DNA from 2 places in the Paenibacillus sp. GCM10027629 genome. Region 2 is predicted to be linked to the other one. Evidence: riboswitches for the same ligand, from Rfam matches in the RefSeq annotation. Region 2 holds a riboswitch; the other holds the start of a gene.
The links. A riboswitch is a leader RNA that binds a small molecule or an ion and turns the genes downstream of it on or off. The one in region 2 is predicted to bind FMN.
Positions count from the first base shown of each region.

Region 1 (9,000 bases), on a different contig from region 2:
GTTACCCGATCGCAAGTGCATTCCACCATTCTTCGCTGCGGACATTTCAAGCTCCACCGCAAGATGCTGATGTGTACCGAGATAATCGACGATTTTTTGTTTGGACTGACTATAGATCATCGTCGCATCGAACCGTCTTAGCCGGTTCGTGAAATGATATTTGCGTGCCCACGTCACGGTCTCTCGACCATACTGATCCACATAAGCATAATTTTCAATGGTAAAAGGGATCTGTTCCCCTTGCTGCGGAAACATAATATTGCGAACAGTGCCTAAATAAAGAAAAGGTACTGTAAAAGCTCGCCCATACCATACTTTCTCCATTACACCGCGTCCAATTGAGGCACGATGATCTCTACTACTAAACCCAAACCGTTCTTGAATTCGAGGATGTAGGTTCTCGAAATCACGCCCTAGTGCACGCTGATAGATTGAAGTCATTTATGCTTCCTCCTCTATTCTGCTTCTATTCGGCCGTCTCAAGCAATTCGAAGCACGAGGTAAATCTGGAAGACTAAGCAAACCTACTACAGACAACGCAATCATTCCGAGGTTTAACGTTACCGGGTTAAATGGCGCAACGTAGAGTTGTGGTTGAAGGACACTGCTCATACCAAGTAATATCAAGAGCCCTATATTCCAAATGTACATGATTCTCCGGCGATTCAGTCCCATAATCAAAATTAACAACCCGAATATCACCTCAAGAATCCCCACGGTCATTAACGCAAGGCTCTCATATCCCTGAAATAATAACGTCCCTTGAAGAATCGCAAGCTCACCTGTCTCAGGATACAAGATCTTCGGAAATACCCCTTGGTAGATCCATATCACGCATAGCACCAGGGTACAGACCAAATCCGTCAGACTTCTCAGCAACGATATTCGTGGGTGTATTCCTTTCTCAATCCATAGCCGTAGCGCATCAAAGCTCCAGGCAGTAGCCCAGCCCATCAATGGCCGGAACAATAAATGATCCAGTAACTTGCCTATTACGCCGAATCGAGTTCGATAATCATAACGCGTGAAGAATCGCACTCCATCCGTCGTCGGGACATATTTCCAGAACCCCGCTCCTTCCCGAATGAGAGAAATCCATTGATCCGATGCAAAACGTAGGACAGATGTTCTCGATCCGTCCTTCTCTTGCACACCCGATGTCTCTCCTTCGCCTGCGATCGAAACACCGAACCCAATATTCGTTCGATAAAGGAACCGTTGAAGGTCTGATTCTTTGTGCTTAGGGAGGTATTCGATTTCTGTAAACCGTAGATCCCATTGTTGGTGAACATTAGGTGTCTGCGTATAATACCACAGCGTATCCATGTCAGTACGAATTATTCGTTCCACATAGATTGGTTTGTTCGTCATATCCATCGCCTCCCATATATTAGAAGTGTATATGATAAAGAGCGCAACAGAAAAGAAAATTATTCAACGATCTCTATACTTTCTAAAAAATCAAAAAAACCCGTGCACTGCACGGGCTTCCGTTCTTGTATCTTGAATGAGCTATGAAATATGATAGCGATCTTGCAGCGCTTTGACTTTATTCGGCGTGACATCATTCCCCAACGGGTCCATCACCGTCGTGCTAACGACGATCTTCTCCATAGAGCCGCGAATCTCGCTCAAGTAGGATTGACGAAGACGTTGTTGTTCTTCCTTCTCCTCTGGTGTCAACGCGAATTGTTTCTCTTTTCTAGCGAGTTCATTGATTCTGGATAGGCTCTGAATAACCATGGGTACTTCCCTCACTTCCATATACATAATTAAAGTTATTTACTAACTTAATTGAAGTATAGTGGTAATGCTCTCCATTGTCAACACCCCAGAATGCCCCTTAGTAACTTAGGCCTGCGCGGATTGCAACGTCTGACCCGGAGTCGCCACTTCTTGCTTCTGGCGGGAAATATAGAACAGCGTGAACCAAATGAACACAAATCCAAGCAGCTGCGTCCAAGTCACGACTTGTTGGAACACGATCCAGTTGATCAATACCCCTACCATCGGGAAGCTAAGCTCCGCGAGTGTTGCATAAGAAGCTTTCGTCGCACCCAATCCTTTATAATAGAGCAACAAACTTAGCAAACCAGGCAATAACGCCTGCAATAATAGATTAATGAAGACGAGTGATGCATCAAGCGTTCCGATCGACAGGTTCCAGCTCTGTCCCTCAGATAGCGTAACGATAATGAGCAGCGGTAGAGCCAATGCGAAACGAAGCGAGGTAACCGTCTCATATTTCATTGTTCGTAGCAGATAGCTCCCCATCACCGTGGAGCCTCCCCATAACGCAGCAGCCCCAAGCGACAAGAGACTTCCAACCTGAACGAAATCATTCACATGTCCGAAAGGCAAGGTCCATCCGAAAGTCAATAAATACGTACCTAATAAAGCAAGAATGAATAGGAATCCAAAGTATTTCGGCAATACTTCCTTCAGAATCACTCTAGCCAAAACAATCGCGAACAACGGCTGCAGCTTCTGCAGTAATAGCACGGCATTCAGGTCCCCATGCATAAGCCCCTGTGTGAACAGGATCGTCGCGATCGCGGACCCGCCCCAAGACACGAATAAGAGAGCGAAGACACGACGCCATCCAATCCCCTGCAGTTCCGTCCGATGCCGCCATAAGACTGGCGCAGCAACGAAGAACAGAATAATATGTTCGAGCAGTACGATTTGTGTGGATGTCAGCCACTTGAGCAGTATAACGCGGAAGAGTGGATCAACACCCCATAACGCAGCGCCGAGCACAACGAGCCAGAAGCCCGCATTGAATCGTGAAGTACGTGGAACAGTTAATTCTGTAGCATTCATAGTGAACTCCTCTTCTGAATACAGGAACGAAGCGGTAAGGAAACCCCACAAAGTGTTGACTTGACTTGAAGCTGATTCAGGTACTTTGCGGAGACCCCGAAAATCATTAAAGCCCCGCAAGCGCACAACCATGTACGCAAACGGGGCTGATCAAATAAACATGCAGGAATATATCGCTACTCCAGCACGCTTCTTTGATGATCTTCTACCATCCGGACTTTACCGTCGGCCTTGGATTCTCACCAAGTCAGTCCCCACGCCAAGTTCAGCATGAGGAGTCGCGGGCTGCGTTCTACGAGGAACATCACCGCCGGTTGGGAATTGCACCCTACCCCGAAGATCCTTATTCATTTAAATTTTTATTATTTGAAAACTTATAATTAAGATTATACACGTTTACGAAATATTTCAAGTGATTTTCATCACGCTCTGCCGCGGCCTATTCACAAAATAAATACTGATGAGAATGAGCACAAGCCCAACAAGCAGTGATAGGGTAAAGGGTTCATTCAAGAATACCGTTCCAATCAGAATCGCCACTAGCGGGATTAGAAAAGTAAAGGACGCCATTTTCCCTGCCTCACCCGTATCGATCAGATAATAGAACACGATCCACCCTACTGCAATGACGAAGATCGCTATAAATAACAAACATAAAACAAAGGTCCAGTTCCAGTCGATATCCGTCCAGCTCTCGAACTGTGATCCACCCACTGTCATCACGAAGCCGCCAATGATGAGCTGCAGAGTGACAAGCCATATCGAATCGACGATCGGCGTTACTTTCTTCACGAAGATCGTACCTAGCGCCCAACTCAGTGCCGAGCCAAGGGCTAGCAAGATCCCTGTAACAGAAAGATCACCGCTGAACCCGCCCATACTAATCACGCCGACCCCTGCGAATCCAAGAATAAGACCTATGAGCTTCAACCCATACATCGATTCACCTAACCATAACCAGGAGAATACGCCGACAAGAACGGGTTGGAGGAACACGATCGCCGAGAACAGCCCAGCCGGCAGGTAATTCAGTCCAATCGTCTGTAGTCCGTAGTACAGAATGACATTCACCAACGCGGCGAACAAATAAATCTTCCACGTCTCGCGGAATTTGAGCTTACGGTATCTTGGCAATGCGACAATCAGCAAGAAAATCCCGCCGAGCAATGTTCGCAGTCCGGAGAATAAAACAGGCGGTGTATGCTCAAGGGCGATCTTCGTAAGGGGCCAATTAATCCCCCATACCGTAACTAAAAATATTAGCAATAATGCCGACTGTAGCCTTGTTGACTTCCCCATGGTGCCATTTCCCCCTCTCGCTACCATGCCAAAACGAACGGAATCCGCCATAAGCAGCGGATTCCTCGTCTTTGTCTATAGTACAGTGATGTCAGCGATGCGGAAGGAAATCTTAGTCATTTGAACCGGATGTCCGGTAAGACGTAGCGCTCTAGCTTGCGCCTCCATGAGATCGAAATATTTGAAATAGATCTCTGCCTCGTCCAGATTCGGCGTGACATAAGGCTCCACTTCGATATAATATTGACCATCCTCGAACTTCAGAACATGGCCGGTCTTCTTATTCGACATAGTTTCCCCTCTCTTACCTCAAAACCTTAATTCTTCGGTGCTTTTGCCCAGTCTGCAGCGAATTTCTCCATCCCTTGATCCGTTAATGGATGCTTCGTCAACTGCTCGATTACCCCATAAGGGATTGTCGCAATGTGCGCCCCTGCCATCGCTACGCGAGTTACGTGATCCGGATGACGTACCGAAGCAGCAATGATTTGCGCATCCAAATTATGAATACGGAACAACTCCGCAATTTTCGAGACAAGCAGCACACCATCTTCCGAGATATCATCCAGGCGGCCTAAGAACGGCGACACATACGTCGCACCTGCACGAGCTGCAAGAAGCGCTTGGTTGACTGTAAAAATCAACGTAACGTTCGTCTTCACGCCTTTTTTTGTTAAGTAACGGCAAGCTTCTAGTCCTGCAAGGGTCATTGGAAGCTTAATCGTAATGTTTTTATCGCCACCATTGATCTTGATCAGTTCATTCGCTTCAGCGATCATCTCTTCCGCAGTTACAGCATCAGGCGATACTTCAGCAGATACAGATTCAACTTCAGGTACGAGCTTAAGAATTTCTTCAATACGATCTTCGAATTTAACGCCTTCTTTGGCAACCAGAGATGGATTCGTTGTAACACCAGAGAGAACACCGAGTTTGTACGCCTTCTGAATATCCACTACATTCGCTGTATCGATAAAAAATTTCATGCCACTTACCTCCGTTTATGATTTGATAAGATTGGTGCATTGCCCTTACTATTATAAACCAATTACTGCTTCTCGACAGCATGTCCCCCGAATTCGTTGCGAAGCGCTGCGACAACCTTGCCTGTGAACGTATCCTGATCTAACGAGCGATAACGCATAAGCAGGGACATGGCAATGACAGGCGTAGCCGTCTGTAGTTCGAATGCTGTCTCGACCGTCCACTTGCCTTCCCCGGAAGAGTGCATAATGCCCTTGATCTCATCCAGATTCGCATCCTTCGAGAAAGCACGCTCCATCAGTTCGATCAACCACGAACGAATAACGGATCCGTTGTTCCATACGCGGGCAACCTGCTCATAATCGAAATCAAAATCAGACTTCTCAAGCACTTCGAACCCTTCGCCAATGGCAGCCATCATCCCGTATTCGATGCCGTTATGCACCATTTTCAGAAAATGTCCGCTGCCCGACTTACCTGCATACAGATATCCTTTATCCACGGCAGTATCACGGAAAATCGGTTCAACAACGGCCCATGCCTCTGCGTCGCCGCCAACCATATAACATGCCCCGTGACGAGCGCCTTCCATTCCGCCCGAGGTACCTACATCCATAAAGCTAACGCCAAATGGCTGCAACTGATTGTAACGGCGAATCGATTCTTTGTAATGCGAATTCCCCGCTTCAATGACAATATCCCCTTGCGATAACAACGGCGTGATCTCCTCAATGACAGAATCGACAACCTGATGCGGAACCATAATCCATACAATGCGCGGTGTATCAAGTGACTGAACCATCTCTTGCAGCGACGAGACACCCGTTGCTCCGTAGGATTTCATCTCTTCTACCGCTTGTGTATTCAAATCAAAAGCAACGACCTCGTGCTGGTGATCCAATAAATTCTGCCCTAGGTTTAACCCCATTTTCCCAAGACCTACTAATCCGACTTTCATATGCTACCCCTCCAATGGTGTGTATATTAATTCTAGATGTCCGGCGGTTATGAAAATTACACTTCAGTAAGCACTCGTTCTCTGAGCGGCTTATCGAGCCACCACTGGTCTTCACCCAGCAGTTGATGTGCTGCTTCTGGCCCATTCGAACCCGCTTCATACGTATGAAGTGGAACCTCATTCGCTGCGAATGCATCGAGGATTGGCTGCACCCAAGCCCAAGATAATTCAACCTCATCCCAGTGGGCGAAGAATGTTCCGTCCCCACGCATCGCGTCATGGATCAAGTTCTCATAAGCCTCCGGCATATCTTGCGCATTCGAGAAGCAGTTCACATGGACAGGCTCGAACTTGCTCGCATGCACAGGATCTTTACTATTCAACTGCAGCGTAAGCCCCTCATGCGGACCGATCTCGATCACGAGCAGGTTCGGACCTGCTGTCTCATCTTGCGGTTTGTTAAATGGTTGTAGTGGATCTTTGAATTCGATAACGATCCGTGTAGACTTCTCTTGCATTCTTTTACCTGTACGGATATAGAATGGTACGCCTTCCCACAAGCTGTTATCGATCCACAATTTGGCTGCGAAGAACGTGTCATTCTTCGAGCTGGACACAATGCCTGGTTCATCCAAGTAACCATGTACCGATTTCCCAGCCATTTCCCCTGCTGTATATTGTCCGCGAACGATGTTGCGCGTCAAATCTTCCTTGGCGAGTGGACGAAGCGCCTCCATCACCATCTTCTTCTTGCGGCGAACTTCGTCTGGCGTACTCTGTTGTGGCAGCTGCATGGCTGTCATCATGAGCAATTGCAGCATATGATTCTGGAACATATCCCGAATCGCACCCACTTTATCGTAATAGCCTGCACGCTCTTCAACGCCAACAGTCTCTGCCGCTGTGATCTGTACGTTCTTAATGAAACGGTTCGACCATAGCGCGTGAATGACCGGGTTCGCGAATTCGAGGACTTCCAAGTTCTGAACCATCGGTTTGCCAAGATAGTGATCAATACGATAAATTTCATTCTCGTCGAACGAACGAGATAGCTGTTCGTTCAGCGCACGAGCAGATTCCAGATCATGACCGAATGGCTTCTCAATGACGAGTCGTTTCCAGCCCTTCGTAGAACCTAGGCCGCTTGCCTTGATATTCGTTGCGATCACATCGAAGAACTCTGGAGCTACCGACAAGTAGAACAGGCGGTTGCTAGGAATATGCAATTCTTCCTCACGCGCTTCAACCAGCTTCAGAAGTTTCTCATAATCTTCGAATCGGCCCACATCAAGCACGCTGTAGCGAAATGAGCTAAGGAAAGCTTGAAGCTGCTCAGGCGTACCTACATCACGTCTAGAGAAGGTATGAAGGGAATCTTCCACTTGCGAGCGGAATTTCTCATCAGACCATTCTCTTCTTCCGAGCCCGATAATGGAGAATGATGCAGGCATTTTCTGGTCCAAGAACAGATTATACAAAGCCGGATATATTTTTCTTTTGGCTAAATCGCCTGTTGCACCAAATAATACGAGTGTTGTTGATTCCATATATGTGTTCCTCCTGTTGAAAAAACAATGGTTGAATCGAGGAAAGTATGCTGCCTTTATTCCTGTGAATTCAGTCCGTCATTTATTAATTAAAGTATATTACAAAAAGTAAGATAAGTAAATAAATAAATCGAGTTAATCGAATGAATCGGTTGTACTTTGGCATAAAGCTTGAAGTACGCCTTCATTGATCCGAAGCAGCTGGTCAATTTCTTCTGCGGTCAAACGATTCAGCACATTTAATATCGCTTGGCTCGACGTCGATTTCACGATCGATTGCTTCGAGATTTCCTTGCCCTGCTCGGTTAACCGCAGCTTCACTTCTCTTCGGTTATGCATCGGAATTTCTCTTACAACCAGCCCCGCCTTTACGAGTCCATCAATATTGACGCTTAGCGTGCTTTTGGAAGACACCAGACGTTCGGTCAAATCCTTCAATTTCATTTCGGGCGTTGCATGCAATGTATTTAGAATCGCCATTTGCTGTAATGATAAGCCTAATGAGGCGGCATTCTGCTGCTCCATCTTGACAGTCACCCGACTAATATTCCAATATGAGTCCAATACACGCGCTGCAAGTTTGCTCTGCTCATCCAGAGAATGCAATCGAGATATACCTCCAATCCTGATGAAAACGCTTCATTAGTGAATTGTTCATAATTGAACTATCCAACTGTGATTTAGATCATATTCCTATTCATTTTCCTTGTCAATACAAAGACCACCCCTTCGTAAGAGGTGGTCTTTGCCATAAATTCAATATTATTTCAACCGTGAGAGAACATTGGTGCACAATCTGGAGCCAATCTCCTCCACGACCGCATAGTCCGTCGCTTCCGCATAGATGGCACGCAGCCGATCGCGCAGCTGCTTCACTTCCGCCAAAATCGCAAGAGAGGCCTTCATCGATGCAGCGTATTGGGCCTTCACTTGGGCAATCCCATCCGCATACCGCTCATCGGTTCCTTCATCAATTGTACGCACGTACATATCTAGAATTTCGTCCCCTTCACGACTTGGAAAATGCTCATGCGGCGCCGTAGAATCGAATATTGCCAGACTCAGCGCCGGGAAGATGACCATATCCAAGCTGTTCGGATCGAATCCGCAATGATAGACCTCGACACTCTGTCCGCGTTCCTCCCCTGTGGCCACCAGCTTCTTCAGCATCGTTGATTTGCCGGATCCCGGGCGGCCTTTGACGAAAATACGACGGTCGAGCTGCTCCGTCAAGTTCATCACGTAATCGACGGCACCGACGCTCGTCGCCGCCCCTAGATACAAATGACGCGTCGATTGCACAGGCCGTTCCGACGATGCATCGGGAATGAGCGACTTCAGTTCTTCCGTCACCTGATCCGCCGCATCAAAACGAATATGGTCGATATA
Region 1 covers NZ_JBHTGZ010000016.1:1,107-10,106, forward strand. Annotated here, with positions in the region: gene ACFQZR_RS25420 (DUF4166 domain-containing protein) at 1-441, opposite strand, end outside; gene ACFQZR_RS25425 (DoxX-like family protein) at 442-1,371, opposite strand; gene ACFQZR_RS25430 (DUF896 domain-containing protein) at 1,513-1,743, opposite strand; gene ACFQZR_RS25435 (DMT family transporter) at 1,852-2,823, opposite strand; FMN riboswitch at 3,020-3,168, opposite strand; gene ACFQZR_RS25440 (DMT family transporter) at 3,232-4,122, opposite strand; gene ACFQZR_RS25445 (hypothetical protein) at 4,198-4,413, opposite strand; gene fsa (fructose-6-phosphate aldolase) at 4,440-5,108, opposite strand; gene gnd (phosphogluconate dehydrogenase (NAD(+)-dependent, decarboxylating)) at 5,171-6,064, opposite strand; gene zwf (glucose-6-phosphate dehydrogenase) at 6,121-7,611, opposite strand; gene ACFQZR_RS25465 (MarR family winged helix-turn-helix transcriptional regulator) at 7,747-8,217, opposite strand; gene ACFQZR_RS25470 (hypothetical protein) at 8,374-9,000, opposite strand, start outside.
Region 1: it holds a riboswitch for FMN, as region 2 does, so the genes downstream of both, ACFQZR_RS25435 (DMT family transporter) here and ribD (bifunctional diaminohydroxyphosphoribosylaminopyrimidine deaminase/5-amino-6-(5-phosphoribosylamino)uracil reductase RibD) in region 2, are expected to answer to the same signal.

Region 2 (9,000 bases):
TGGGTCAGCCTTGACCACCGTTAGACTAATGCCATCCAATGTAACGGAGCCTTGCGGGATAATAAATTTGAACATCGCATCTTCATCCGGCTTGATCTCGAATACGACCGCATTCGCATCTTCAGACCGACCGATAATCGTTCCTATTCCATCCGCATGTCCTTGAACGATATGGCCGCCGAATCTGCCATTCGCCTTCATCGCTCGTTCCAGATTAACCCGACTCCCTGGTTTCAGCTGACTCAAGTTCGTATGTCGGAATGTCTGTGGCATCACATCCACGGAGAAGGACGCCTGATCATAAGCGATCACCGTCAGGCAAACCCCATTTACAGCAATACTGTCCCCGAGCTGCACGTCATCCATAATCTTGGATGCCTCAATGTGTAGAATCATGGCTTCTCCTTTGCGATAGATGCGCCTCATAGTTCCAATCTCTTCGACTAATCCTGTAAACATCGTATTCTCCCTCCCTTCCATTCAATTCGTTAGACTAACCGCGAGCAGGGTATCCTGTAATACATACATTATCTCCGAGCTGTTCCACCGTTATTTCCTTTAATGTGATGGCCTCACTCATCTTCTCAAATCCATCGAAGACGATATTTCCAGGTGCTGTGAAGCCCCCAACAATCTTCGGTGCAAAAAAGAGCATGACCTTATCAACACAACCTGCCTCAAGCATCGAGCCATTCAAGCGTCCGCCGCCTTCGAGCAATATCGAGCTGATCTCCAGCTCGCCCAATCGATCCATCGCTAGTGCCACATCGACATGGTCTCCTGTGCCGCAGCGAAGCACGGTAGCCCCTTGCGCTTCAATCTCTCGTACTCGTTCAGGATTTGCCTGATCCGTTGTAATAATTATCGTTGCCGCAACTCCATCCTGAAGGACTTTAGCATCCTTCGGAATACGAAGCTTCGAATCTACAACGATTCGTGTTGGATGCAGACCTGGTACGGGCAGTCGAGTCGTTAGACTTGGATCGTCCGCGAGTACGGTTCCGATCCCGACCATAATGCCTTGATGCTGATGGCGAAGTGTATGTACGATTTCGCGAGCGGCCTCGTTCGAGATCCACTTGCTATCGCCAGTCTTTGATGCAACTTTGCCATCTAATGTGCTCGCTGTCTTCAGCGTTACGAATGGACGTCTTGTCGTTATATATTTAATAAATTTCTCATTGAGTTTGATCGCTTCAGCTTCCAAGATACCCACTACAACTTCAATTCCTTGCGAACGTAGCATTTCGATCCCTGTCCCCGCAACTTGTGGATTCGGATCTAGACAAGCGACAACGACGCGTTTCACGCCTTCACGGATCAACCGTTCACTGCAAGGCGGCGTCTTCCCATAGTGACTACAAGGCTCCAGCGTCACATATGCGGTACTTCCTGCAGCTTCTGCTCCCGCCATATTCAGTGCATGGACTTCAGCATGCCCCGTGCCGCGCTGCAGATGTGTACCGAGCCCGACAACACGCCCGTCCTTGACAACAACACATCCAACAACCGGATTAATTCCCGTCTGGCCAACGGCTCTCTCAGCCATTTGAAGTGCAAGTCGCATATAGAATGCATCATTCATGACTTCCACCCTCATCCCCACCTTTCTCTCTCCAGTTCTCTTCTTAGCATGGCAAAAAACCCCTTGGTGCATGCCCAAGGGGTTAGAAGTTCGGTTCAACGTCAGACTCATACCTATGAAACGAATCCTGATTCATCTTTAAATAGACGTCACCAAATAGAGTCAACGCAATAGCCTTTTATAAAAAAAGCGCGTGAACTCCCGCAGATTCGATTCTGTGTCTTTCGTTTCCTTCTCCCATCCAGACTTTACTGTCGGTCTCGGATTTACACCGAGTCAGCCTTCACCCGTCTTGCTGCCAAGACATGGATCCGGGTCACGGACTTCACGAGGTTTACGCTCGTATCACCGCCGGTTGGGAATTTCACCCTACCCCGAAGGAACATCACATTTTCTCACACAGCTTATCATCTGCGCTTACAAAAAGCAAGCACATCCATCACTGCTTGAAGGCCTGAACCATGTTATAGAGAGCTGATCCTCAAGCCTCCATATAAAACAAAAACCCCGCAGGCCAATGCCTACGGGATCTTATGTATGCGTAAAATTTAGACTTCAGTCACTTGAACCGTTTCCATACGGTCTTGGCCTTTGAATGTATCGACATGCTCCATACCTGATACAACTTTACCAAATACAGTATGTTGTCCATCCAAATGCGGTTGTGGTTGATACACGATATAGAATTGGCTGCCGCCTGTGTTACGGCCTGCATGGGCCATAGCAAGGGCACCGCGCTCGTGTTTGTTCGGATTAATTTCGCAATTGATTGTGTATCCAGGGCCGCCTGTTCCTGTTCCTTTTGGGCATCCGCCTTGCGCGACAAATCCAGGAATAACACGGTGGAACGTAAGTCCGTTATAGAACCCTTCATTCGCTAATTTTTCGAAGTTCGCTACTGTATTCGGTGCATCCTTTTCGAATAATTCAATTACAACTTCTGCGCCATTCGCCATTTTGATGTTTGCTTGTTTAGCCATTGTATAGAACACTCCTTATCATTATGTCAACAACTAAACCCTAGTGTACTATGAAAATGCTGGAGAAGCAAAACTTCTATGAAAGTTCCATTGAAAAACATAAAACGGCCTCCCTTCTACCGAAGGGAGACCCTGCAAGCTCTCAATTACGATTACTTCGTTAGAGCTACTTTCTTCATCCGCTCAGGAATCATGTCATTCCCGACGATATTATCGAACGATTCACGCGCAACCACGATGTCTGCTTGCCCATCCTTCGCGAACACAACAGACGGACGACGAATCCGGTTATAATTGCTCGCCATCGCATAGTTATACGCTCCTGTACAAGCAACAGCAAGCAGATCCCCGCTGTTCACTTTTGGCAGGTCTAAATCCCAGATCAACATATCACCGCTCTCGCAGCATTTCCCAGCGATTGATACGGTCTCAACCGTCTCTTCATTAGCACGATTCGCTAGAATCGCTTCATATTTGGATTCATACAGCGCTGGGCGCGGGTTGTCCGTCATGCCGCCATCAACAGCGACATATTTACGTACACCAGGGATCTCTTTGCTCGTACCCACGGTGTACAACGTCGTCCCTGCATCCCCGACGATACTGCGGCCTGGTTCGACCCAGATCTCAGGAAGCGTATCGCCTAATGCAGCGAAATGCGTCTTCACGCCATCCGTGATGGCTTTAACATATTGCGAAACTTGAAGAGGCGTATCCCCTTCCACATAACGAATCCCAAAACCTCCGCCGAGGTTCACCACTTTAAAAATCTTATTCAGTTCATCACGCACTCGAAGCGCGAACTGCGCAACACGTTCAACCGCCATCTGGAATCCTTCCACCTCAAAAATCTGCGAGCCAATATGCGAATGAACGCCCAACAAATCAAGATTCGTAAGGCTTGAAGCTTCACGTACAGCAACAAACGCAGACCCATTACCAATATCAAATCCGAACTTCGAATCCGTCTGGCCAGTCGAGATATATTCGTGGGTATGTGCTTCAACGCCAGGTGTTACACGCAAGAGAACGTTCACACGCTGACCCTTCTCAGCTGCGATGGAATTGAGCAAATGCAATTCGATGAAATTATCAACGACGAAGCAACCGATACGTGCATCAATCGCCATCTCGATCTCTTCGACCGTCTTATTATTTCCGTGGAAATGAATACGGTGTGCAGGGAAACCCGCTTGAAGCGCTGTATAGAGCTCACCATCAGATACAACATCAAGGGACAAGCCCTCTTCATCAGCTAGACGGCACATCGCCATGACACAGAACGCCTTGGATGCATATGCAACCTGAAAATTCAATCCGGATTCACGGAAAGCTGCAATATACTCACGGCAACGTTTGCGAACTAATTCCTCATCCACAATATATAAGGGGGTTCCAAATTGCGCTTTTAAATCCGTGACGTCGCATCCGCCGATCTCTAAATGTCCTTGGGAATTAATCTGACTTGTGCCATGTAAGTACATATCATATCTCCTCTACTTTTTCATCTATATGTCGGATTGGAAATGTTTACGTTCCAAATTTTACAACATTATAGCAAATAATCTGTAGAAGAAGAATGGACTAATTTGCAGATCATTTGTATTTTTATTTATTCGGATTTTTGCTTTCTCATTTTCGTACTATCGACAGTTTGGTTGTAACTCGGGCGTTTTTTCATATTTAGCACAGGCTTACGGATGATAATATTGAGCATCGCCTTTGCATTAAATGGTATGAACGGCCACAGGTACGATGAGTTGTAAGACCGATGCACCGCAAGAAACAAGATGACGATTGTTGATCCGACAACGAATCCAGCTCCTCCAAAAATAGCCACTGCGATCAACAGTAGCAATCGAACAATCCGGTTGGCAAGGGACAATTCATAGCTCGGTGTCGCGAACATCCCGATGGCGGCGACGGCCATGTATAAGATAACTTCGGGAACGAACAACCCTGCCTTCACCGCGACATCACCGAGGAGAATCGCCGCCATTAACCCCATCGCTGTCGAAAGCGGTGTTGGCGTATGAACGGCAGCCATCCGCATCAGGTCTACCCCGATTTCTCCAATGAGAAACTGGACTATTAAAGGCAGCTTACTCGCTTTTTGCGCTCCAATAAAATCAAACACAGCTGGTTTAAATTCAGGATGCGTGGCCATCAGCAACCACATCGGCAGCACGAAAAGTGACGCGAATATACCAATGAATCGCACCAACCTCAAATAGGTCCCCATAAATGGCGTCTGCCGGTTCTCTTCCGCATGTTGACACAAATCGAAAAAGGTCGTTGGCAGGATCATCACAGAAGGGGAAGTATCCACGAATAAGACGATGTTGCCTTCTAATAGTTGAGCTGCAACAACATCGGGTCGCTCCGAATATCTTGCGAGGGGGAAGGGATTCCAGCTCTTGTTAATGATCGCTTCCTCCAGCTGTTTATCAGCTAGCGGCAGACCGTCAATGTCAAGCTCTTTTATCTTGTTGCGTATCGATTCCACATCTCTGGAACTGGCAATATCATCGATAAAGGCAATAGCAACATCCGTCCGTGTTCTTCGGCCCACTTGAATAAGCTCGTAATGAAGTCCTGGATCCCGAAGTCTGCGGCGCACGAGCGTGACATTGGTTAGCAGTGTCTCTGTAAACCCATCACGCGCACCGCGTACGACCCGCTCCAGTGACGCCTCTTCCGGCCCTCTGCCGGGGAAGTTCTTTACATCCATCACTATTGCAATAGATTCATGCTCGATGAACAGTGCACTCCCACCCGCAAGCACTTTGTTAATGGTTTCACTCATCTTATGCACTTTCTCTACTTGAATGTGAGGGATATAGCGTTCGAAAATTGTTTTTACCGCATTCGCGGTCAATTGTTCGGGCATAAGATACGTTAATCGTTCCAATACCAAGGTCATCACTTCGTCTTTAGCAAATCCATTCAAATAGAATAGCCCCGTTCGACGATCTCCGAAGGTCATCTCCCGAAATATGACATCAAAGCTTTTATTAAGGCCAACGACATGCTGCAATGTATTCTTTATTTGTTCAAGCCTTTTTGCAACTTGATCATCCGATTGCCAATAAATAATCGCTTCCTCAATGGTATCCGATTTCTCGCTATTCCGATGATGAGTCTGATCATTATTCTGGTCCTGGTTCCCTTGATCATGACCTTGCATATCCTGGCTACGGTGGTGGTCGGAACGCAAATGTTCTGGAATCGGGTCTGCATCTTTCCCCATGAGATTCATGGCTTCATTCGGAAAATCATTTTCATGGGGTGTGTTGTTATTCGTCTGCATGCTAAATCTCCCTTTATCCTCATCTCAATCTTGTTTAGTGATAAATTAACCAATCAAATAATGACCCAGTTACTTTACCAAGTACCATTGCCATTAATAATCCGAACATGTAACGTACGATACCTAGTCTTTTGGCTAGAATCGGGAGTACATTTAGTACCTCTGTTAGAGCTGCAGCGAGCAATCCGATAAATAATCCATGGAGAAGGCCTATCGATCCAGACAATATCGGTGTGAGCCACGCAATTCCGAATTTGAAATCCCAGAAGTCAGCGACTGTCCAATATAATGAACCGCAGACCATCGCCCCTTCGAACCAATGTACTTTATCGTAAGAGCGCGTTAGTTGGGCTAGCCTCGGTATAATATCCAGCACGATAAATAACGCAACAAGCCCACCTCCCACTGCGATACCTCCAGCCAATCCGATGAATAGATTACTGAATATCACAAGCGCATCAATCACGCGAATCACCTTGTTTCTGAAGCCGATCATATTCTCCTCTCACAACAAAATGATTCAAATTTTCTTGATACAGAAATATCTCAAGCTCAAGCGGTGTCGGCTCCTCATTAAATTTCTTCTTAAATACATGATTAAAAAACACAACCATACCAAAACCTATCCCAATCGAATAAGCAATCTGGAACAAGATAGGCCGCTGCGTCTTCTGTCCCGAGATCAGCTCGACAATGCGTTGTTGTACTTCGAGCATACTCACATCCGCATGGAAATTCATTATAGCGAGTCCAGAGCCGAAGAATAGCAATAACCACACTAGAATGAACAGCAGAACGCTTGGCTTCTTCGGTTGGGTTACAATATCGATCAACACATGAGGCTCGCCAAAATACTCAATTATCATTCCTGGCTCTATCTGATGTACGGCGCGCACAATGCGCAACATATCAATCATAATGATATTGCCATCTTCTTTCCGAGGATGATATAACACGAGCCCTGACAGCCTGTCGTACCAAATGGGATCGATGAGCAGCTCTGCGATATGGCCAAGGGTTATCGATTTTCCTCGCTGAAGTGAAACACGTCTTCGAAGACGTAAATATAGTGTAGGGGGGGATCGAAGTTCCATCCAAAAATGATCCTCCTTTTTTCGGATTTCGTTCCAAGTGTACCCTTAGTATGGTAATTGTTGTTGAAATCTAGTCACTTAATCTCTTGCATCCATCGAGAAGATGTATTACATTATATGTATAGATACTCACATATTCATTAAGGTGGTGTACATACCCATGCATGATCCTAATCAACGTTCCGAAGAATCCCTTCCCTGCACGACCTTGGATGAGGAAACGCTATTCATGGTGTCTCAGACATTCAAAGCGCTGTCCGATACGACACGAATCCGAATTCTCCATTTACTCTCACAGCGCGAATGCTCAGTCAATGAAATCGCTGAAGAATTATCCTTACTTCAATCAACTGTGTCCCATCAATTAAGATTTCTCAAAAATCTAAGACTCGTCAAATTTCGCCGAGCCGGAACAACCCTATACTACTCGCATGATGATCAGCACGTCATGGATTTACTATCTGAAGCGATACACCATGCATGTCATGACTAGCTAGAACCAAGAATAGCATGAGAGGTGAGCTGTTATGGAACAACAACAATTTCGCATACGTGGACTTAGCTGTGTGAATTGCACACGTGAAATGGAAGAAGAAATACGTAAGCTCGAGCATGGCGCTGAAGCGACACTAAGCTATAACACAGGTAAATTAACCGTCAATTCGAATATAGCGCTCGATCAAGTTGAGCAGATTCTACGTCGTGACGGTGCACGAATGGAGCCGCTACATTCATCGAGTCATATCGAACCGAAGGAACATGATGATCATGAACATCATCATCAGCACCATGCTCATGAAGATGGAGAAGACCATCAACATCCAGGCCATGCCCCTAATCACAAAGGTCATGATCACGGGCACGACCACGCACATGATCACGATCATTCGCATGCGGGCGGACAACGCTTACCGATAATCCTCATTACTTCTACGTTGTTATTTGGTATCAGTGCAATTTGGGGCAGCGCCATGGGAAATGCCGTATCCATCGGGATGTACCTGATTGCCATCGTACTCAGCGGATACAGCACCTTTATGCAAGGCGCTCGAAATCTCCTTCGTTTGAAGTTCAATATTGATACATTAATGACCATTGCGTTAATCGGGGCTATTGCCATTGGGGAATGGAAAGAAGCGACGCTCGTTGCAATCCTATTCGGTCTGAATGAGTGGCTTGAAGGACTCGGAATGGAGAAAGCTCGTAGATCGATGGAGGCGCTGCTTCAAGTCGCACCGAAGCAAGCCACACGCATTCGTGATGGTGTTGAATCCATCATTCCGATCGCAGCGCTTCAGGTCTCAGATATCGTTCTCGTCCGCTCTGGTGAGAAGATCCCCTCGGACGGCACGATCATGGAAGGTCACAGTTCAGTGAATGAAGCAGCCATCACCGGTGAGTCGCTGCCAGTTGATAAGCGTGTCGGCGAATCAGTATTTGGCGGCAGCATCAACAATGAAGGGGTCTTGAAAGTTCGAATCGATAAAGCTTATGCGGATTCTTCCCTCTCTCGCATACTTCATCTCGTTGAGGAAGCACAAGAGACGAAGACGCCGACCGAACTGTTCATTAATCAATTTTCAACCTATTACACGCCAGCAGTCATTGTCATCGCCATACTCGTTATGCTTGTACCTCCGCTCTTTCTCGGCGCGAGCTGGGGAGCATGGTTCTATCAAGGCCTTGCCGTACTCATTGTCGGATGTCCTTGTGCACTTATTCTCTCATCTCCGATTGCCATTGTGTCCGGGATTACACGCAATGCACGTAACGGTATATTGATTAAGGGCGGCGTTCATCTGGAGCAGTTAGGCAAGGTCGATACCCTTGCATTTGATAAGACGGGAACACTCACGAAGGGCGAACCGCATGTGGAGAGAACCATCACCTATAATCATGAACGGTTCTACCCTGTTGCCGCGGCGATTGAGAAATCATCCTCCCATCCGCTCGCCAAAGCGATTATGAAAAAAATCGCGGATGCGGATATTGAAATGCAGGAACCGGACTCTATTCAGACTGTACCTGGGC
Region 2 covers NZ_JBHTGZ010000009.1:1,852,277-1,861,276, forward strand. Annotated here, with positions in the region: gene ACFQZR_RS18120 (riboflavin synthase) at 1-459, opposite strand, end outside; gene ribD (bifunctional diaminohydroxyphosphoribosylaminopyrimidine deaminase/5-amino-6-(5-phosphoribosylamino)uracil reductase RibD) at 494-1,594, opposite strand; FMN riboswitch at 1,811-1,971, opposite strand; gene ACFQZR_RS18130 (peptidylprolyl isomerase) at 2,134-2,565, opposite strand; gene lysA (diaminopimelate decarboxylase) at 2,718-4,049, opposite strand; gene ACFQZR_RS18140 (spore germination protein) at 4,178-5,752, opposite strand; gene ACFQZR_RS18145 (stage V sporulation protein AB) at 5,910-6,371, opposite strand; gene ACFQZR_RS18150 (stage V sporulation protein AA) at 6,334-6,969, opposite strand; gene ACFQZR_RS18155 (ArsR/SmtB family transcription factor) at 7,130-7,462, shown strand; gene ACFQZR_RS18160 (heavy metal translocating P-type ATPase) at 7,497-9,000, shown strand, end outside.